Regions from separate parts of the Streptomyces mabaensis genome, predicted to be linked through region 2. Evidence: riboswitches for the same ligand, from Rfam matches in the RefSeq annotation. Region 2 holds a riboswitch; each other region holds the start of a gene.

Region 1 (7,013 bases), on a different contig from region 2:
GCGGGTGCAGCTTGCCCATCACCTCACCCACGACGCGGGCGCACTTCACATAGCCGCGGTCGGGGCGCAGGCCCATCTCGTTCATCTGGTAGACGATGCGACGGTGGACGGGCTTCATGCCGTCGCGGGCGTCCGGAAGGGCCCGCGAGTAGATCACCGAGTACGCGTACTCGAGGAAGGAGCCCTGCATTTCGTCGACAACGTCGATGTCGAGGATCCTCTCCTCGAAATCCTCCGGTGGCGGGGTCTTCGTGCTGCGGCGGGCCATCGCTGCTGCGGCTCCTTCACCAACATGGTCTGGATCTGTCGCGACCATTGTGGACCGCTCGACTGACAACGCCGACCTCGACCCTCCCCGTTCCCTGTTCAGCGGGTGTTCCATCGCAGGAGTGATCCCCGGTAAGGGTGCTCCGGAACGGGAACTTCGCCAGGTGTCGGCACGCTTGCATACAGTGGCAGGACTGTTTCTGGTGACGCAGTCATCACGCGATCGAAGGGACGTACATGCCCATGGGTCACACGGCCACAGCGCAGGCCGGTTCCGGCGGCCTGACAGCGACCGAGCACCGCCTGGCCAACGGGCTGCGTGTGGTGCTCTCCGAGGACCACCTGACCCCGGTCGCCGCGGTCTGCCTCTGGTACGACGTCGGCTCACGGCACGAGGTCAAGGGCCGCACCGGCCTCGCCCACCTCTTCGAGCACCTGATGTTCCAGGGCTCGAAGAACGTCCCGGGCAACGGCCACTTCGAACTGGTCCAGGGTGCGGGCGGCTCGCTCAACGGCACCACCAGCTTCGAGCGCACCAACTACTTCGAGACCATGCCCGCGCACCAGCTGGAACTGGCCCTGTGGCTCGAGGCCGACCGGATGGGCTCGCTGCTCACCGCGCTCGACGACGAGTCCATGGAGAACCAGCGCGACGTCGTCAAGAACGAGCGCCGCCAGCGCTACGACAACGTCCCGTACGGCACGGCGTTCGAGAAGCTGACCGCCCTCGCGTACCCCGAGGGCCACCCGTACCACCACACGCCGATCGGCTCGATGGCCGACCTGGACGCCGCCTCCCTGGAGGACGCGCGGAACTTCTTCCGTACCTACTACGCGCCGAACAACGCGGTGCTGTCCGTCGTCGGTGACATCGACTCCGCGGCGACGCTGGCCTGGATCGAGAAGTACTTCGGCTCGATCCCCTCCCACGACGGCAAGCAGGCGCCGCGGGACGGCTCGCTGCCGGACGTCATCGGCGAGCAGCTGCGCGAGGAGATCGTGGAGGAGGTGCCGGCCCGCGCGCTGATGGCCGCCTACCGCCTCCCGCAGGACGGCAGCCGCGAGTGCGACGCCGCCGACCTGGCGCTCACCGTTCTCGGTGGCGGCGAGTCCTCCCGGCTGCACAACCGGCTGGTCCGCCGCGACCAGACGGCCGTGGCCGCCGGCTTCGGCCTGCTACGGCTGGCCGGCGCACCCTCCCTCGGCTGGCTGGACGTGAAGACGTCCGGCGGCGTCGAGGTACCGACGATCGAGGCCGCGGTCGACGACGAGCTCGCCCGCTTCGCCGCCGAGGGTCCCACGGCGGAGGAGATGGAGCGCGCCCAGGCCCAGCTGGAGCGCGAGTGGCTGGACCGGCTCTCCACGGTCGCCGGCCGCGCCGATGAACTCTGCCGGTACGCCGTGCTGTTCGGCGACCCGCAGCTCGCCCTGACCGCCGTACAGCGGGTTCTCGACATCACCGCCGAAGAGGTGCAGGCCGTGGCCGCGGCCCGGCTGCGCCCCGACAACCGGGCGGTCCTCGTGTACGAACCCGTGGCCGCGGAAGACGCGGAGGACGCGGACGACGCCGAGGGCACGAACGAGAACGGCACCGAAGGGGCGCAGCAGTGAGCGACGCAGAGATCACCAGCATGGAGTTCCACCCGCAGCCCCAGGCGGGCGAAGCCAAGCCGTGGGCCTTCCCGGCCCCCGAGCGCGCCACCCTGGACAACGGCCTGACCGTGCTCCGCTGCCACCGCCCCGGCCAGCAGGTCGTCGCGGTCGAGATCATCCTCGACGCGCCGCTGGACGCCGAGCCGGACGGCCTCGACGGTGTGGCCACGATCATGGCCCGCGCCCTGTCCGAGGGCACCGACAAGCACACCGCCGAGGAGTTCGCCGCGGAACTGGAGCGGTGCGGCGCCACGCTGGACGCGCACGCCGACCATCCGGGCGTCCGGGTCTCCCTCGAAGTGCCCGCCTCCCGGCTGCCGAAGGCCCTCGGGCTGCTCGCGGAGGCGCTGCGGGCCCCCGCGTTCGCCGACAGCGAGGTGGACCGCCTGGTGCGCAACCGGCTCGACGAGATCCCGCACGAGCTGGCCAACCCGTCCCGCCGCGCGGCCAAGCAGCTCTCCGCGGAGCTGTTCCCCGCAGACGTCCGGATGTCGCGCCCGAGGCAGGGCAGCGAGGAGACGGTCGCGCGGATCGACTCCGCGGCCGTAAGGGGCTTCTACGAGGCCTACGTTCGCCCCGCCACGACCACCGCGGTGGTCGTCGGCGACTACACCGGTACCGACCTGGACGCCGTCCTCGCCGAGACCCTGGGCGCCTGGACCGGGGGCTCCGCGCAGCCGCGCCCGGTGCCGCCGGTGACCGCCGACGACACCGGCCGCGTGGTGATCGTGGACCGCCCCGGCGCCGTGCAGACCCAGCTGTTGCTCGGCCGTATCGGCCCCGACCGGCACGACCGGGTCTGGGCGGCCCAGGTGCTGGGCACGTACTGCCTCGGCGGCACGCTCACCTCCCGGCTGGACCGCGTCCTGCGGGAGGAGAAGGGCTACACGTACGGCGTCCGGGCGTTCGGCCAGGTGCTGCGGTCCGCACCCGACGGCACGGGCGCGGCCATGCTCGCCATCAGCGGCTCGGTCGACACCCCGCACACCGGCCCGGCGCTGGAGGACCTCTGGACGGTGCTGCGCACGCTCGCCGCCGAGGGCCTCACCGACGCCGAACGCGACGTCGCCGTACAGAACTTGGTGGGTGTCGCCCCGCTGAAGTTCGAGACGGCCGCGGCCGTCGCCGGCACGCTCGCCGACCAGGTGGAGCAGCATCTGCCGGACGACTACCAGGCGCAGTTGTACGTACGGCTGGCCGAAACGGGCACGGTGGAAGCCACCGCGGCGGCCGTCAGCGCGTTCCCGGTCGACCGGCTGGTGACCGTCCTGGTGGGTGACGCGTCGCAGATCGAGGAGCCGGTGAAGGCGCTCGGCATCGGCGAAGTGACTGTTGTCACCGGCTGATCGGCCGTAAGCGGCAGTAAGACGGACAAGAGGGACCCCGGTGGCCGGCGAGCCACCGGGGTCCTCCCATATGTCCGGATTGTTGCGGAGGTTGGGTGTCTGGCCTGTGGCGTGCGCTACAAAAAACCGTGTCTGTTTGGTGATTGACAGATGAGCCGCTTAGCGTCTGTCCGGCTGTTCGTCAGATGTGAGCGTCGCACCCGCGGCACCGGGCAGCCATCGCCGAGTCCCCGTCAGGCGCGAGCCTGGGGAGCCGGGGACCCACGCAGTCCCTGGGGTGAATCGGGCCTCCTCGCCAGAGGAAGCCCGTAGGAGACCTTCCTGCTCCGAACCCGTCAGCTAACCCGGTAGGCGAGAAGGAAGGAAAGGATCAGCCTCTTCATGGCGTTCACCCGTGCCACCGGGAAGCACCGTCGTCCGAGCCGTATGACGCGCAAGAGCGCGAACATCGCAGGCATCGCCACCCTCGCCACCGCGGGCGTCGTCGGCACCCTGAGCTCGCCGGCCTTCGCCGCCGCCGAGCCGGCGGCCGCGACGGTCGAGGACACCGGCCTCAACGCCATCGTCGTCGCCGACACCCTGGCCGACCAGATCGACGCCCAGGCGCAGGCCCAGCAGCAGGCCGCCGAGGCGGCCGCCGCCAAGGCGAAGGCCGAGGCCGAGGCGAAGAAGCGGGCCGAGGAGGCCAAGCGCAAGGCCGAGGCGAAGGCCAAGGCGGAGCGCGAGGCCAAGGAGCGCGCCGCCCGTGAGGCCGAGCGCAAGCGCCTGAACAGCTATGTCTCCCCGATCGCCGGCTCGTACGTCTCCACCTCCTACCAGGCGGGCGGCGCCGCCTGGTCCTCCGGCAGCCACACCGGTGTCGACTTCCACGCGGCCTCCGGCACCACCGTGCGGGCCGTGGGCATGGGCACCGTCGTCGAGGCCGGCTGGGGCGGCGCGTACGGCAACAACGTCGTGATCAAGATGAACGACGGCACCTACACCCAGTACGGCCACCTGTCCTCCCTCTCGGTGTCCGTCGGCGAGTCCGTCACCCCGGGGCAGCAGATCGGCCTCTCCGGCTCGACGGGCAACTCGTCCGGCCCGCACCTCCACTTCGAGGCCCGGACGAGCGCCGAGTACGGCTCGGACATCGACCCGGTCGGCTACCTGCGCTCGCACGGCGTCAGCCTCTGAGGTTCCTCCACCGACAGCTTCCGAAGGCCCCGCCCCCGCGTCGGGGTCTTCGGCGTTCCCCGGCCGTTCTCCGCCAGGAACTTTGGCCAGAAGATATACCTGATTTCCCGCCCGCCGTCGGAAATTCCCGCGCGCTGCAATAGAGTCGCAGAACAGGCGTCGTCCGACCGCGTTTCGCGGGGATTAAGGCGGAGGTCCGGTCATGCGCATTCCCGCGCACTCGGTATGCACGGCAATCCGCGACGACATCGTCTCCGGTGTCTTCGAACGCGGCAGCCGACTCACCGAGGAGGTGCTCGCGCGCCGCTACGGCGTCTCGCGCGTCCCCGTCCGCGAAGCCCTGCGCACCCTGGAGTCCGAGGGCTTCGTCGTCACCCGCCGGCACGCGGGCGCCTGCGTGGCCGAGCCCACCGAGCAGGAGGCGGCCGACCTGCTGGAGATCCGGATGCTGCTGGAGCCGCTGGGCGCCGCACGGGCCGCACGGCGGCGCACCGAGGCGCATCTCAAGGTGCTGCGCGGCCTGGTGAGGCTGGGGCAGGAGCGGGCCCGCCGCGGGCAGGGCGAGGATCTGCGCTCGCTGGGCGGCTGGTTCCACGAGACGCTCGCCCAGGCCTCGGGCAGTCCCGGCCTCACGGCGCTGCTCACCCAGCTGCGGCACAAGATCGCCTGGATGTACGCGGTCGAGGCGCCCGCCCGGCCGCTGGAGTCGTGGGCGGAACACGGGGCGATCGTCGACGCGGTGGCGCGCGGTGACGCGGAGCGGGCGCGGGCACTGACGGCGCAGCACGCGGAGCGGGCGGCATCGGCGCACCGGCTGCGGCGCACCGAAAGGGTGAGGACTTCGCAACATGCCGTAAACACCGCGAGCGCTCCCCATTAACAGTTCCGCCGTATACAAAGAGGAGCTATTGGCCGGGGTTGTTTTCAGCTGCCCGAATTCTGTAGGTGCGCATTCGATTCGGGCGAAAAAGATGCGGTGAAAACGGCCGAGCCGTTTTCACCGCATCGCATCGCCGTGATGAGCCGTTCCGGCTCAGACGGTTTCCGGAAGCTCCTCGAGCCCCTCGGCGACCAGCTTTGCGAGCCGGTCGAGGGCGGCGTCCGCGCCGTCCGCGTCGGACGCGAGCACGATTTCCTCGCCGCCGTGGGCGCCGAGGCCGAGCACCGCGAGCATGGAGCCGGCGTTGACCGGGCTTCCGTCGGCCTTGGCGATCGTCACGGGGACGCCGGAGGCCGTCGCGGCGCGGACGAAGATCGAGGCGGGCCGGGCGTGCAGGCCTTCGGCCCAGCCGACGTTGACGCGGCGCTCAACCATGGTGATGCCCTTCAGGTGCTTAAGGTTGTCTAGACCAGTCTCTCATGGGGTGCGGGGTGCTCGGGTCCGGCCCTTCCGGACCGCATCCGGCCTGCCGTTCGGACTTCCTCAGACTGCCCCGCCCCGGGCGCCGCCGCGACCCGTACTCTTTCCCCATGCAGCCCCCGCCGGCCCATGACGAGCACCACGCCTACCCGGCCCACTGGGAAGCCGACGTAGTGCTGCGCGACGGCGGCACCGCGCGGATCAGGCCCATCACCACCGAGGACGCCGAACGCCTGGTCAGCTTCTACGAACAGGTGTCGGACCAGTCGAAGTACTACCGCTTCTTCGCTCCCTACCCCCGGCTCTCCGACCGTGACGTCCACCGCTTCACCCATCACGACTACGTGGACCGGGTCGGCCTCGCGGCCACCGTCGGCGGCGAGTTCATCGCCACCGTGCGCTTCGACCGGATCAACGAGGACGGCCGGCCCGCCTCCGCCCCCGCGGACGAGGCCGAGGTCGCATTCCTCGTCCAGGACGCCCACCAGGGGCGCGGGGTGGCCTCAGCGCTGCTCGAACACATCGGTGCCGTCGCGCGCGAGCGCGGCATCCGGCGGTTCGCCGCCGAGGTGCTGCCCGCCAACACCAAGATGATCAAGGTGTTCACGGATGCGGGGTACACGCAGAAGCGCAGCTTCGAGGACGGCTCCGTCCATCTCACCTTCGACCTCGAACCCACCGACCGGTCGCTGGCCGTCCAGCGCGCCCGCGAGCAGCGCGCCGAGGCCCGCTCCGTGCAGCGCCTGCTCGCGCCCGGTGCCGTCGCCGTCATCGGCGCCGGCCGCGCGCCCGGCGGTGTCGGCCGGTCCGTGCTGCGCAACCTCCTCGGCTCCGGGTTCACCGGGCGTACGTACGCCGTGAACCGCGCGCTGGAGGCCGGCGGCACGACGCTCGGCGGCGTCCCCGCGTACCGCTCCGTCGGCGAGATCGGCGAGCCCGTCGACCTCGCGGTCGTGGCCGTCCCCGCCGACCGGGTGCCCGAAGCGGTGGCCGACTGCGGCGAGCACGGCGTACAGGGGCTCGTCGTCCTGTCCGCCGGGTACGCGGAGAGCGGCGCGGAGGGCCGGGAGCGGCAGCGTGAACTGGTCCGCCAGGCGCGGTCGTACGGCATGCGCATCATCGGCCCCAACGCCTTCGGCATCATCAACACCGCGGACGACGTCCTGCTGAACGCCTCGCTGGCCCCCGAACCGCCCACGCCGGGGCGCATC
Region 2 (7,013 bases):
GTCGACCTCGCGCAGGCCGCGCTGGAGCGCAACCGGGGCCTGGCCACCGCGCGCACCATGAGCTTCTTCCGGCTGGTGGAGGCGCGGGCGCATGCCAAGGCCGGCGACTCGCAGGCGGCGGGCACCTCGCTGAAGGCCGCGGAGGGCTGGCTGGAGCGGTCGCGGGAGGGCGACGCCGATCCGTCCTGGCTGGGCTTCTATTCGTACGACCGCTTCGCGGCGGACGCGGCCGAGTGCTACCGGGATCTGAAGGCGCCGCGGCAGGTGCGCCGCTTCACCGAGCAGGCGCTGTCCCGGCCGACGGAGGAATTCGTCCGCTCGCACGGCTTACGGCTGGTGGTGAGCGCGGTCGCCGAGCTGGAGTCGGGAAACCTGGACGCGGCGTGCGCGGCGGGCACGCGGGCGGTGGAGGTCGCCGGGCGGATCTCCTCGGCGCGTACGACGGAGTACGTACGGGATCTGCTGCACCGGCTGGAGCCGTACGGCGACGAGCCGCGCGTCGCGGAGCTGCGGGAACGGGCGCGCCCGCTCCTGGTGGCGCCTGCCTGAATCTTTCGCCCGGTTCCCGTACTGGTTTGAGGGCATTGTCAGTGGGCCAGTGCACTATCGGGGTGGGAGGTGGAGCGATGAGCGACGGCTGCGACGTGGTCGTGATCGGCGGCGGGATCGTCGGCCTGTCGACGGCGTACGCGATCACGCGCCTCGCGCCGGGCACCCGGGTGACGGTGCTGGAGAAGGAGCCGGGACCCGCCCGGCACCAGACCGGGCGCAACAGCGGTGTGATCCACAGCGGAATCTACTACCGGCCGGGGTCCCTGAAGGCTCGGTTCGCCGTCCAGGGCGCGGCCGAGATGGTCAAGTTCTGCGCCGAGCACGACATACCGCACGAGGTCACCGGCAAGCTCATCGTCGCGACCGAGCGGGCCGAGCTGCCCCGGCTGCACGCCCTGGTCCAGCGCGGCCGGGAGAACGGGATTCCGGTCCGTGAGCTGGGCCCGGCCCAGCTCGCGGAGTACGAGCCGCATGTCCGGGGCCTGGCGGCGATCCGGGTCGGCACGACCGGGATCGTCGACTACGGGCGGGTGGCGGCCCAGCTCGCGGACCTGCTGACGGCGGCGGGCGCGGACGTGCGGTACGGCGCGGAGGTCACGCTGATCGGGCGTCGCGCGTCGGGCGTCGCGGTCCGGACCGCGGACGGTGCGGTGCTGCGCGCCCGCGCGCTGGTCAACTGCGCGGGGCTGTACTGCGACCGGATCGCGCGGCTGGCGGGCGACGACCCGGCCGTGCGGATCGTCCCGTTCCGCGGCGAGTACTACGAACTGGCCCGGCCCGAGCTGGTGCGCGGCCTGGTCTACCCAGTGCCGGACCCGGCCTTCCCGTTCCTCGGGGTGCACCTGACCCGGGGCATCGACGGCGGCGTCCACCTCGGGCCGAACGCGGTGCCGGCGCTGGCGCGCGAGGGGTACGACTGGTCGGCCGTACACCCCCGCGAACTGGCCGGCACGCTGGCCTGGCCCGGGTCGTGGCGGATAGCGCGCCGGCACTGGCGGTACGGCGCGGGTGAGCTGCACCGCTCGCTGTCGAAGCGCGCGTTCACCGAGGCGGTGCGCCGGCTGCTCCCGGAGGTGACGGAGCCGGACCTGCACCCCGCGCCGGCGGGCGTCCGCGCCCAGGCGGTCCTGCGCGACGGCACGCTGGCGGACGACTTCCTGATCCAGGAGGCCCCCAGAACCCTCCACGTCCTGAACGCCCCCTCCCCTGCGGCGACGGCATCCCTGCCGATCGGCCGGGAGGTGGCCCGAAGGGCCCTGGCGGCGATGGGGTAGGGCGGGCGGCGGGGGGGGCGCCTGGGGGCGGCGGGGCTGGAGGCGGCGAGGGCGGGCGGGGCGGAGGCAGTCGGGCACCGGCAGGCCGCACGGGCGGGCCGGGGTAGCCGGACCGGGACGGACGGCCGAAAGGCACCGGGGTCCGGACCGGGGCGGACGGACGGCCGAAAGGCACCGGGGTCCGGACCGGGGCGGACGGACGGCCGAAAGGGGCTGGGGTCTGGACCGGGGCGGACGGACGGCCGAAAGGGACCCGGCCTGGCCCGTGGCACCGGGGCGCAGGCAGTCGGCAACGGGGCAGGCGTCGGGGACGGCCGGGACGGCGTGTCGTGGGGGCGCCGTAGAATCGGGGCATTGTGTCTGAGTCCCTTAACGCCACCACCCCCCAGGCCGGCCGGCTCCTCCGCGACCGGAGCGTGCCCCGCTTCCCCGACGGGCCCGCGCCCGACCCCGCCGGCTCGCACCACGAGCGGCGGATCCGCAGCTTCCAGCCGCGGCGAAGCCGCGTGACCACGAGCCAGGGGGACGCGCTCCAGCGGCTGTGGGGCCAGTGGGGACTCGACATCGACGGACGGCACGTCCTGGATCTCGACGAGCTCTTCGGCGGGCTGCCCGTCGTCCTGGAGATCGGCTTCGGCATGGGCGAGGCCACCGCGCAGATGGCCGCCGACGACCCGGACACCGGAATTCTGGCCGTCGACGTGCACACCCCCGGCCAGGGCAACCTGCTCGGTCTCGCGGAGCGGAACGGACTGTCCAACATCCGGGTGGCCAACGGCGACGCGATCATCCTGCTGCGGGAGATGCTGCCGCCGCGCTCGCTCGACGGGCTGCGGGTGTACTTCCCGGACCCCTGGCCCAAGAAGCGCCACCACAAGCGCCGGCTGATCCAGCCGGAGTTCCTCTCGCTCGCGGCGACCCGGATGAAGCCGGGCGCGGTCCTGCACTGCGCGACCGACTGGGAGCCGTACGCCGAGCAGATGCTCGAGGTGCTCAGCGCCCACCCCGGCTTCGAGAACACGCAGGCGGACGGCGGCTACGCGCCCCGCCCCGCGTTCCGCCCCCTCACCCGCTTCGAGGGCCAGGGGCTGGACAAGGGGCACGTTGTACACGATCTGCTGTTCCGCCGTACGCAGAACTGATACGTCCTCGCGAGGTGCCGCTGCGCCTCGTTAGGGTCGGCGAATGTCCTCTCCTGCGGACCCCGTCCCGGTCCCGGCCTGTGAACGGCGGCCGCTGTTCGACGCCGTTCCGGAGCGCGCGCACTGGCGCTACCGCCCGCGCCGCGCGTTCTGGCGCGGCAGGACGGTCCGCGCGGCGGCGGTGACCACCCTGCTCGCCCTCTCGGCCCTGTTGATCCTCGCCCTCGTACGCGAACAGACCGGCACCCAGGGCTTTCTGGTCGGCCTCGGCCTCTCGGTCCTGCCGGTGCCACTGCTGCTGGCCGCGTTCCGCTGGCTGGACCGGGTCGAGCCGGGCCCCTGGACAAACCTGGTCTTCGCCTTCGCGTGGGGTGCCTTCGCGGCCGCGCTCGTCGCGATAGTGGCGAACAGCTTCGCCACCCGCTGGCTCGCCATGGCCACCGCGGACCCGGCCGGCGCGGACCACCTCGGGGCCACCGTCATCGCTCCGGTCGTGGAGGAGAGCGCGAAGGCGGCCGCCGTGCTACTGGTCTTCGTCTTCCGCGGACGGGACTTCACCGGGATCGTCGACGGGGTGGTCATAGCCGGCTTCACCGCGACGGGCTTCGCCTTCACCGAGAACATCCTCTATTTGGGCAACGCGTTCGGCGAGGACCTGGAGACCGGCGGCTCGGGTCTCACCTCGATGACGGCGGCGACCTTCTTCGTCCGTATCGTCATGTCGCCCTTCGCGCACCCGCTGTTCACCGTGCTCACCGGCATCGGCTTCGGCGCCGCGGCGATGGCGGCCGAGGGTCGCCGGCCGCGCAGGATCGTTCTTCCGCTGCTGGGGCTCGGCCTCGCGATGCTGATGCACGCCCTCTGGAACGGCTCCTCGGCCTACGGCGAGCACGCCTTCTACCTCGTGTACGGGGCGTTCATGGTGCCCGTCTTCGGGCTGCTGACCTGGCTGGCGGTCTGGACCCGGCAGGGCGAACTGCGGACCGTCGCCGACGAGCTGCCCGCGTACGCGGCGGCCGGCTGGCTGGGCCCCGCCGAGCCACCGGCGCTCTCCTCGATGCGGGCCCGCGGCGTGGCCCGCGGCATGGCGGCCCGGACCGGCGGACCGGCCGCGGCACGCGCGGTCGCCGAGTACGAGGCCTTCGCGACGTCGCTGGCCTTCCTGCGGCACCGGGCCCGCCGCGGCGCGGCCGGCCCGGACTTCACCGCCCGCGAGCAGGAACTGCTGCACCACCTGTGGCAGCGGCGCGCGGTGGCGGGCCCGGCGCTGGCCCACGCGGCCCTAGCAACGGGCCGGCTGCCCGTACCGATCCCGCGCCCGCACGTCACCGTGTACGGGCACGGCCCGGGCGGCCACGGTCCGTACGGCAATCCGTACGGCGCGTACGGGCACCCCGGCCGGTAACCGCCCGCTCAGACCGTCAGGCCCTTGCCGCGCAGCCAAGCCAGCGGGTCGACCGTGTCGCCGCCCACGCGCACCTCGAGGTGCAGGTGCGGGCCGGTGACGTTGCCGGTCGCGCCGACGCGCCCGATGGTCTCGCCGTTGGTGACCTTGCCGGAGGTGACGGACATCGAGGAGAGGTGGCAGTACCAGATCTCCGTACCGTCCTCGAGCTCCAGCACGATGCGGTAGCCGTAAGACCCGGACCAGCCGGCCGACTTGATGGTGCCGCCGTGCACGGCCTTGACCGGCGTACCGGTGGGGGCGGCGAAGTCGAGGCCGGTGTGCTGGCCGGAGGACCACATCGAGCCGGACTGGCCGTAGTGCGAGGTCAGGGTGTACGAGGAGGTGGGGAGGGAGTAGCCGGCCGCCAGCTTGGCGAGTCGCTCGGCCTCCGCCTCGGCCCTGGCGGCCTCCTCCGCGGCCTTCTTCTCCGCGGCCGCCTTCGCCGCCTCGGCCTCCTGCTGCTTCTTCGCCTCCGCGGCGGCCGCCGCTTCCGCGGCCTTCTCCGCGGCCGCACGGGCCTCGGCGTCGGCGGCGTCCTGCTGGTGCTCGGCCTGGAGCAGGATGCGGGCGCGCAGCGCCTCGCCCGCGTCGGTGGTGCCCTGCTGGGCCTCCGCCGCGCTGACGCCGGCCATGGTGAGCGGGGCGTCGACGGAGGTGTCCCGGTCCTCGTCGCTGTCGTCACCGGATATCAGCGCGCCCACGCCGGGCAGCGAGGCGGCGTCCGGCAGCGAGGACGTGATCGAGTCGGGGAGGGAGATGGTGACGGCCGGCTTGTCCTGCGCGGTGGCGATGCCGCCGGCGCCGACCGCGGCGATGACGCCGACTCCGAGCACCGTGGAGCTGCGGGCGAGTCCGCCGCGCTGCTTGGCGACGCGGTGCCGGCCGCGTACGGGACGGACGGAGTCCTCAGTGGGGTTCCATTCCTCCCACGTCCCCCCTTCGACGCCGAAACCTTCGGTGCCTCCCGGAAACGACTGCGTCATGGACCGGGTTACTTCGGGGGCAGGGGTGTTGGACGCCACGGAGGCGTGCTCCTTTCCTTCCTTCTCGCCTACCGGGTTAGCTGACGGGTTCGGAGCAGGAAGGTCTCCTACGGGCCGGTTTCAGCCCGATTCACCCCAAGTTGGTGGTTCCCCGGTTCCCTTGCGGAATTCGGCGCACGCGCACGGTGCCGTCTCTTGCGACGGCTGGGACGACCGCGCTGCGTTATCGAACGTTAATAGACACCGGGGCGCTATTCCAAGCTGTTCCTGTTGATCGTTAACGCTCTCCACCGGGACTTTCCGGGACAGGAAGGGGTGATACCGGGCGAGTTGACCGCCGCTCATAAACCACCCTCACCCTGATGGTTCGTCAATTGTTATGCGGAGGGCTCCGCTTCGATTACGGAGGGTGTCCGTGCCCTTCCGGTCACGCCTGCCGGACTACCGGGACGGTGGTACGCCGGTCCGGCTGCCCCTCCAGCGGGCGGCCGACCGCGAGCAGCGCCATGTCGTCCGTCGAGCTGCCCCCGGTGTACCGCCGCACATCGGTGACGAGCGCGGTCAGCAGCGCTTCCGGCCCGGGAAAGATCCGGCCACGCAGCCGCTCCTGCGGGTCGTAGAAGACGCCAGCCCCGTCCCGCGCCTCGGACAGCCCGTCGGTGTAGAGGAGCAGCGTTGCCCCGGCCGGAAACCCGCTCTCCTCCCCGCGGTCGGGCCAGCTGGCCAGGTCGCCCATGCCGAGCGGCAGTGCCGGTTCGGCGGGCTTGAGCGTCTCCAGCGTCCCGTCGGCGTGCAGCAGCAGGGGGTCCGGATGCCCCCGGTTGACCAGCCGCAGCACGTGCCCGCCGCGCGGGATCTCCGCCAGCACGGCGGTGGTGAAACCCTCCACCGCGTCGAGGCTGTCCCGGCGGGTCCCCTCGCGTGTCAGGGCCCGCTCCAGCCGCTGCGCGACGCCTTCGAGCGAGGACTCCTGCTCGGCGGCCTCGCGGAAGGCCCCGATGAGGATGGCGACCGCCTCCACCGCGTCGAGCCCCTTGCCCCGTACGTCGCCGACGACCAGGCGTACCCCGTACGGCGTGTCCTGTACGGCATAGAGATCGCCGCCGATGAACGCGTCCGCCTGCGCCGCCTCGTACCGGGCGGCGATGTGGAGTCCGCCGATCCGGTCGGCCGGCGCGGGGAGCACGGCCCGCTGGGCCGCCTCCGCGATCCCGCGCGCGGAGGCGAGCTGTTCGCCACTGAGACGTACCACCCGGTTGGTGAGCAGCGCCAGACCGGCCACCGTCAGCACGGTGGCCAGCTCGGTCAGCGACGCCGCCTGCCACATCGTCCCGTTGTGGAGGTGCAGGGCCAGCACGGCGAGGCAGGCGGTCACGCCGGTCAGGAACGTGGTGCCGAGCGAGAACAGCGGCGCGGCGATGAGCGGCGCGGCCGAGAAGAAGGGCGACCCCGTGAACCTCGGCGGGGTGGAGAGGTCGAAGACCAGCCCGACGACGATCAGCAGCGCGGGCAGCGCACGGACGAACCGGCGCGCGGCCCTGCTCCCGATGCCTTCGTCCGGGTCCTGGTCCTCGATGTGCCCTCCTTCGTGCCCCACTCACCCAGCCTGTCCGCA
Region 3 (7,013 bases), on a different contig from region 2:
CAGGTTGTGGACCACGCGGTCGCCTCGGGAGGAACTGGCCCCGGCGCAGCGGCCGCAAATTGTGGACCGTGAGGTCCGCTCGGAGGACCCCGACCAGCCCAGCGGCCGCAGGCCGGTGGGTCATTGCCGCGCGCGGCAGGCCCGGGATGGACTTGGACCCGGCTGAGCGGCCAGCAGGCCGGTCTGGCCGAGGTATGACTACAACAGGCGGCATGAGAGGGTCCACAGGGCCTCAATTGCGCCCGATTTGACGGGGTTTATGACCTACTCGCAGACCCCCTCGCCCGCTTGGTGTCGCCTCACCTCGGATTGGGCGTCGTCTCGGCTCAACAGACGGCCGTCGGTCGCTTAGCCGAGCCGCGCAGCCCCCGAAGTGGCCGCGTGTCTTGCCCCATCTGCCAGGCTGAGGTCACCGACGAGAGCGCAGCCAGCGTCCCGGCTCAGGTGGGGCCCCGCTCCCCGGGGCCGCCCGACACTCATCTGCACCAGCGGGACGGGGCGGACGGTCAAGGGGGGCCGAAGGCCATCGCGCAGCGACGCGACCGCAGGGAGCGCCCTTGACGGTCCGGCCCGGCCCGCCATACTCACAAAGCGGGCGGCCCCGGGTTTCGCCGCACAACCCACCCCCGGCCACAGTCACCCCCCACCCCCGGCCCCTACAACGGCAGCAAGTCCGGGCGCTTCGGTTCTATGTGGTCGCCCGACGACTCGCCTCGCAGGCGTCGGCCGATCCACGGCACCAAGTGCTCCCGCGCCCACTGGATGTTGTCCCGGCGGACTGCCGCCGAGCCCCTCGGCTCCTCCGGGGGCCACGGCTGGTCGGGGTCGGCCGGTACCTCCAGGCCCAGCACCTGCGCCGCGCGGAGCGCGACCCGCGTGTGCCCCTCGGGCGAGAGATGCAGCCGGTCGCCGTCCCAGGCCCGCCTGTCCTGGACCGACCTGAGCGACCACAGGTCGAGCACCGGGCAGTCGTAGCGGTCGGCGATCGACCGCACATGCGCGGTGTACGTGGCGATCTTGCCCCGCAGATGCCGCAGCACCGGCACGCTGCGGGTGTCGAAACCGGTGGTGATCATCACCGTACCGACGGCCGAGGTCAGGTCCGCCACGGCCGCCTCGAAACGCTCGGCGACCGCGTCCGGATCGCTGCCCGGCCGGATGATGTCGTTGCCGCCGGCGCAGAAGCTCACCAGGTCCGGCGCGAGCCCTTTCGCCCGCGGCACCTGCTCCGCCACGATCTGGTCGAGCAGCCGTCCCCGCACGGCCAGGTTCGCGTAGCGGAAGGCGTGCTCCGGGCGTTGGTCGGCGAGCAGTACCGCCAGCCGGTCGGCCCACCCCACGAACGAACCGTCAGGCCCCGGATCGCCGACGCCTTCGGTGAAGCTGTCACCGATCGCCGCGTACGACCCGAACGCACCTCTGCTGATTGATCTCGAATCGCCTGCCACGGGAGCACATCCTTCACCGGCGGATGTGACCTACGCGACCGTAAGGAGGGGGTGACGCGGCGTGACATGGACCACGGGCCGTTTCCCACGGCTCCCGGGCATACGCCAGGAGGCCGGATCCGCCGATCCGGCCTCCTGGCTACGTCTGGTGACGCCCCGTCAGGGTGATGCGTCTCAGATGCTGACGCCGTGCTGGCGCAGGTACGCCAGCGGGTCGATGTCCGAGCCGTAGCTCGGGCTGGTCCGGACCTCCATGTGCAGGTGCGGACCGGTCGAGTTGCCGGTCGAGCCGACCAGCCCGATCTGCTGCCCGCCGCTGACACTCTGGCCGGACGAGACGGAGAGCGCGGACAGGTGGGCGTACTGCGAGTACGTGCCGTCGGCGTGCTGGATGACGACCTCGTTGCCGTAGGAACCGCTCCAGCCGGCCGAGACGACGGTGCCAGGACCGATGGACTTGACGCTGGTGCCGGAGCCCGCGGCGAAGTCCACACCCGTGTGGTAACCGCTCGACCACATGGACCCGGACATGCGGTACGGGGTGGAGACGGAAGCGTCGACCGGGGCGGTGAAGCCGGAGGCGTTCGCAGTGCCCTTGTCCGAGGCGGCCGTGGCGGCCTTCTCGGCCGGCGCGCTCTTCTTCGCCGGCGCCGGCGCCGGGGCAGGCGCGCTCTTGCGCTCGGACCGGTCGGCCCGCTCGGCAGGAGCCTCGGACTTGGCCGCCGGCTTGGCCTTGGCCTTGGCCTTGGCCTTCTCGCCGATGGTGAGCTTGAGGCCCGGGTGGATCAGCGACGGGTCGTCACCGACGACCTCGCGGTTGTCCTGGTAGAGCTTCTGCCAGCCGCCGCTGACGTCCTGCTCATCGGCGATCTTGGACAGGTAGTCGCCCGAGACCACGGAGTACGTCTTGGGAGCGGACTTCACCGCGGCGGCCGGCGCGGCGGCCGCGACCGGAGCGACGGCCTTCTCGGCGGCGGTGGCCGGTGCGGCCTTCTCCGCCGCGGTCGCGCCGGTGGCGCCCAGCAGCGGCAGCGCGAGTGCGGCACCACCAGTGCCTGCGGCGACAAAGCCGCGCGTGATCGGATTGGCCTTGGGACGACGGTGCTTACCCTTTGCGGGCATGACGAATTCCTCTCCGTCGCCTGCGAGGTGAGCTGTCGGGTTCGGACTGGAGATGTCCGGCCGCAGTGCGAGTGCGACTTAACCCCGAGCCGTTCCGGATTACCGGACCGGCGGCTTACCTGGGTCCCCCGCTCCTGCCGTGCGTGAGTGGTGGGTGCGGTTTCCGGGCGGTGGCAGGATTCGGCGGTCCACCCGGATTGACGGTGACCGTAGGCGAGCCCGACGGGCGGAACAAGCCGCGAATTCCGCATTGCATTCGCAGTGACGAATATGCCGGAATTTTCCGGTCACCCTCCGTGGATTACGGATCATTAACAGCCGCCCGCACCATGGAATTAGGCCTGCTTCCGCCACCACGCAACGTCACCAATATGATCCTGCTCACTCACTCCGGGACCATCTCACGCGCAAATACGCCAAGGCCTCGTTAAGCAAATCAATTCGGTCAGAACGGACATTGAACCGTAATTGCCCCTACTGATCCGCACCGAGATGATTGCCCCAGGAACCCATGTCGTATCGTCGAACCGATGACCCTCGCCGGCGAGCAGCGCCGACGGCAGACACGGAGGAGACCCCGTGACGCAGCAGCTTCCCCAGGTCCCGTCGACAGAGCCCGAGCTGACCGGAGTGCGCAACTTCCGTGACGTGGGCGGGCTGCCGGCCGCGGACGGCCGACGGGTACGGCAGGGGCGGCTCTTCCGCAGCGGTCATCTGGCGCATGCGAGCGCCACCGACGCCGCCTTCCTCGGCTCGCTCGGGCTGCACACGATCTTCGACTTCCGCAATGACGCGGACAAGGCACTTGAGGGTCCGGACGTCGAGCTGCCCGGCGTACGGAACGTCAACATCCCGCTGACGGACCCGGCGGACGGCGCCGAGTTCTGGAAGATGGTCCGCGACGGCGATCTCGACCAGCTGCGCTCGATCCTCGCCGACGGCCAGGCTGCCGCGCGGATGTCCGCCTCCTACCGCGTGATCATCAAGCACCGCACCGCGGAGCACAGCCGGGTGCTGCACGCGCTCGCCGAGGACAGCGTGCCGGCCCTGATGCACTGTGCGGCCGGCAAGGACCGCGCGGGCCTGTCGATCGCGGTGACGCTGCTCGCGCTCGGCGTCGAGCGGGACGCGATCGAGGCCGATTACCTGGAGTCCAACGCGGCCCACCGCCGTTACAAGGTGCACCGCAGCAACAGCTCGCCCGCCGCCATGTCCCCCGAGGTCATGGAGCTGCTGAGCCCGCTGTTCGACGCCCGCGCCGAGTACCTCGCGGCGGCCTTCGACACCATCTCCCAGACCTGGGGCACGACCGACCGCTACCTCGAGGAGGGCCTGAAGGTCACCCCCGAGATCCGCGAGCGGCTGCGCGCCCGCCTGCTGGACTGACGACGGGACCTGACGACCGGACAGGCCCTACTGCTGCCCGCCGAGGGTGAAGAGCATGTACACGAACGCCGCGAAGAGGTGTCCGGCGACGACGTAGACGAAGAGCCGGATCGCCAGGCCCCGCGGAATCCTGTCCTCGACGAAGCGACGGGCGGTGGACTTCTTCTCGTCGGTCCCGGGGGCGGTTTCGGGGTCGGTCATGGCGACACTCCTGGCGTTCGTCGGGACGCGCCGTCGCCGAGGCACAGCTCGGCAGCGGCGCTCTGCAGCAGCGTGTGGACGAAGAGCAGCTCGGCCCCGCCGCGGGTGGCGGCGGCGATCCGGTGCGGGGTCAGCGAGTCGAAGTGCGCGCTGTCCCCCGGCGCGAGGGTGTGCTCGCTCTCGCCGAGCATCAGCCGCACCCGGCCCCGGAGTACGTACAGCCACTCCTCACCGGGGTGTACGCGGACCAGGTCGCCCTGCCTGCCGTACGGAACCCGCAGCCGCAGCGCCTGCATGCCGCGACCGGGGGTGCCGGCCGACCAGTACGTCCAGCCGCCGGCCTCCGCCGGCTCGGCCCGGTCGCCGCGCACGACCGGGTCCCGGCCGGGCAGCTCCTCGCCGAGCAGTTCCGAGACGGTCGTACCGTAGGTACGGGCGAGCGCGAGCAGCATCGGCAGGGACGGCTGACGCCGACCCGTCTCGAGCCGGGACAGATGCGCCGGTGAGAGACCGGCGCGCGCGGCGGCCGCCTCCAGCGTCAGCGCGGCGCGACGCCGCAGCTCGCGCAGCTGCGGCGCGACGGCGGGCAGCTCCTGGGCCGCCCCGGTGGTGCCAGGGTCCATACCGTCGATTGAGCCAGAGCGCGTGCCTCTCAGGCAAATTTCTTGCCTCTGAGGCACATCAGAGGCACATCACCTGCCGACGGCCTGCTTGACCAGGGTGCGGCCGAAGTCCCACATCAGTCCGCCACCGCTGTGTGCCTCGTCCATGACGTCCGTGAAGGCGGCGACGAACCGGTCCACGTCCCGCTCGTCGATGATCAGCGGCGGAATCAGCTTGATCACTTCGAGATGGTCGCCGGACACCTGGGTGAGGATGCGGTGCCGCTGGAGCAGCGGGACGACCACCATCTGCGCGAAGAGCCCCTTGCGTGCCGCCTGGAGCATGGCCCACCGGCCGCGGAGCCCGAGCGATGTGGGCCGGCCGAACTCGATGCCGATCATCAGGCCCCGTCCGCGCACCTCGTGCAGCAACTCGTAGCGATCGACGAGGGCGGCGAGCCGGGTGCGCAGCAGATCACCGGTCGCCCGGGCGTGGGCGACGATCTGCTCGTTCTCCATGACCGACAGCACGGCGAGCCCCGCCGCCATCGCCTGCGCGTTGGAACCGAAGCTGGCGGAGTGCACCAGCACCCGGTCCATGGACGAGTACACCTTCTTGAAGATCCAGTCCTTGCCGAGGGTCGCCCCGACCGGCACATAGCCGCCCGACAGCGCCTTGGCCACGCAGACCAGGTCGGGTTCGACGCCCTCCTCGTGCTGGTACGCGAAGAAGTCACCGGTCCGGCCCAGGCCGGTCTGCACCTCGTCGGCGATGAGGAGCGCCTTGTGCCGGTGCAGCAACTCCTGTGCGGCGCGCAGGAATCCGGGCGGCGCCTCGCGCACGCCCTTGCCCTGGACCGGCTCGACGACGAAGGCCGCCACATCGCCGCGCTTCAACTCCCGTTCCAGCGCGACGAGATCACCGAGCGGGACGGCGGTGTCCGGCAGCAGCGGCGCGAAGCCGTCCCGGAAGCCGTCCTCCCCGTTGACCGAGAGCGAGCCGGTGGTCAGCCCGTGGAAGGCATGGGGGCAGTACAGGATCCTGGGCCTGCCCGTGGCGTACCGGGCGAACTTGAGCGCGGTCTCCACCGCCTCCGTACCGCTGTTGCCGAAGTAGACCCGGTCCAGGTGCGGACTGTACGAGAGCAGCTTCTCGGCCAGCAGTCCGGGCAGCGGCTGGCAGTCGAAGCGGACGAGATCGGCGAGCGAGGCGTCCAGGACGTCGTGCAGAGCTTTGCGGACGACGGGGTGGTGCCGGCCGAGCCCCATGACTCCGAAGCCCGCGAGCATGTCGAGGTAGTCGTTGCCCTCGGCGTCCCAGAAGTGGGCGCCCTCGGCTCGCTCGTACACCTTGTCGAAGCCGATGGTGTGCAGCATCCGCGGCAGCTGGTGGTTCAGATACCGGCTGTGCAGCTCATAGCGCTCCGCGCCGCGCTCGGCGAGCAGTACGCCGAGGTCGAAGTCCACGTCCTGGGCGTCCACGTCCTGGGCCGCGCCCGGCTCGGCGGTCGTCATGCTTCTCGCTCCTCCTTGTGAACCTGCACGGCCTGCTGGGCCCCCTGGGCGGCCTTCTGGGCCTTCTGGGCCAGTGCGGCGCTGATCCGCCCCGCGATCTCCACCGGGGTGAGGCCGATGTCGGCGAGGACTTCGCCGCGCTTGGCGTGGGCCAGGAACTGGCCGGGAATCCCGAAGGTCCGCAGCGGCCGGTCCACACCCGCGTCGCGCAGCGCCTGACCGACGGCCGAACCGACTCCGCCGTCGCGGCTGTTGTCCTCGACGACGGCCACCAGCCGGTGCTGCTCGGCGAGCGGCGCGAGCGCCTCGTCGACGGGCTTGACCCAGCGCGGGTCGACGACGGTGCAGCCGACCCCGCGGGCTTCGAGCAGCTCGGCGGCCTTCAGGCAGACGGGCGCGAGGGCGCCGACCGACACCAGCAGCACGTCAGCGGCCGCCTCGGCCCGGTGCAGTACGTCCATGCCGCCCACCCGGCCGACCGCCGGCACCGGCTCGCCGGCCGACTCCTTGGGGAAGCGCAGCACGGTCGGCGCGTCGTCGACGTCGACAGCCTCGCGTAGCTGGGCGCGGAGCTGGTCGGCGTCGCGCGGGGCCGCGATCCGCAGGCCCGGGACGACCTGAAGGAGCGACATGTCCCACATGCCGTTGTGCGAGGGGCCGTCGACCCCGGTGACGCCGGCCCGGTCGAGTACGAACGTCACGCCGCAGCGGTGCAGTGCCACGTCCATCAGCAGCTGGT

What was found. A riboswitch is a leader RNA that binds a small molecule or an ion and turns the genes downstream of it on or off. The one in region 2 is predicted to bind cyclic di-AMP.
Region 1: another riboswitch for cyclic di-AMP. It lies ahead of ACWV17_RS06455 (M23 family metallopeptidase); the one in region 2 lies ahead of ACWV17_RS19420 (M23 family metallopeptidase).
Region 3: another riboswitch for cyclic di-AMP. It lies ahead of ACWV17_RS15765 (M23 family metallopeptidase); the one in region 2 lies ahead of ACWV17_RS19420 (M23 family metallopeptidase).

Annotation. Positions count from the first base shown of each region.
Region 1 is NZ_JBSOPZ010000005.1:149,482-156,494, reverse strand. Features, by position in the region: gene ACWV17_RS06470 (DNA gyrase/topoisomerase IV subunit A) at 1-268, opposite strand, end outside; gene ACWV17_RS06465 (M16 family metallopeptidase) at 511-1,878, shown strand; gene ACWV17_RS06460 (M16 family metallopeptidase) at 1,899-3,266, shown strand; cyclic di-AMP (ydaO/yuaA leader) riboswitch at 3,477-3,634, shown strand; gene ACWV17_RS06455 (M23 family metallopeptidase) at 3,648-4,442, shown strand; gene ACWV17_RS06450 (GntR family transcriptional regulator) at 4,645-5,322, shown strand; gene ACWV17_RS06445 (HPr family phosphocarrier protein) at 5,476-5,757, opposite strand; gene ACWV17_RS06440 (bifunctional acetate--CoA ligase family protein/GNAT family N-acetyltransferase) at 5,913-7,013, shown strand, end outside.
Region 2 is NZ_JBSOPZ010000020.1:49,274-56,286, forward strand. Features, by position in the region: gene ACWV17_RS19400 (MFS transporter) at 1-549, shown strand, start outside; gene lhgO (L-2-hydroxyglutarate oxidase) at 627-1,826, shown strand; gene trmB (tRNA (guanosine(46)-N7)-methyltransferase TrmB) at 2,183-2,968, shown strand; gene ACWV17_RS19415 (PrsW family intramembrane metalloprotease) at 3,012-4,373, shown strand; gene ACWV17_RS19420 (M23 family metallopeptidase) at 4,382-5,398, opposite strand; cyclic di-AMP (ydaO/yuaA leader) riboswitch at 5,449-5,583, opposite strand; gene ACWV17_RS19425 (PP2C family protein-serine/threonine phosphatase) at 5,826-6,995, opposite strand.
Region 3 is NZ_JBSOPZ010000015.1:64,616-71,628, forward strand. Features, by position in the region: gene ACWV17_RS15760 (SGNH/GDSL hydrolase family protein) at 657-1,448, opposite strand; gene ACWV17_RS15765 (M23 family metallopeptidase) at 1,623-2,570, opposite strand; cyclic di-AMP (ydaO/yuaA leader) riboswitch at 2,575-2,733, opposite strand; gene ACWV17_RS15770 (tyrosine-protein phosphatase) at 3,150-3,956, shown strand; gene ACWV17_RS15775 (DUF6126 family protein) at 3,984-4,157, opposite strand; gene ACWV17_RS15780 (helix-turn-helix domain-containing protein) at 4,154-4,780, opposite strand; gene ACWV17_RS15785 (aspartate aminotransferase family protein) at 4,850-6,274, opposite strand; gene dxs (1-deoxy-D-xylulose-5-phosphate synthase) at 6,271-7,013, opposite strand, start outside.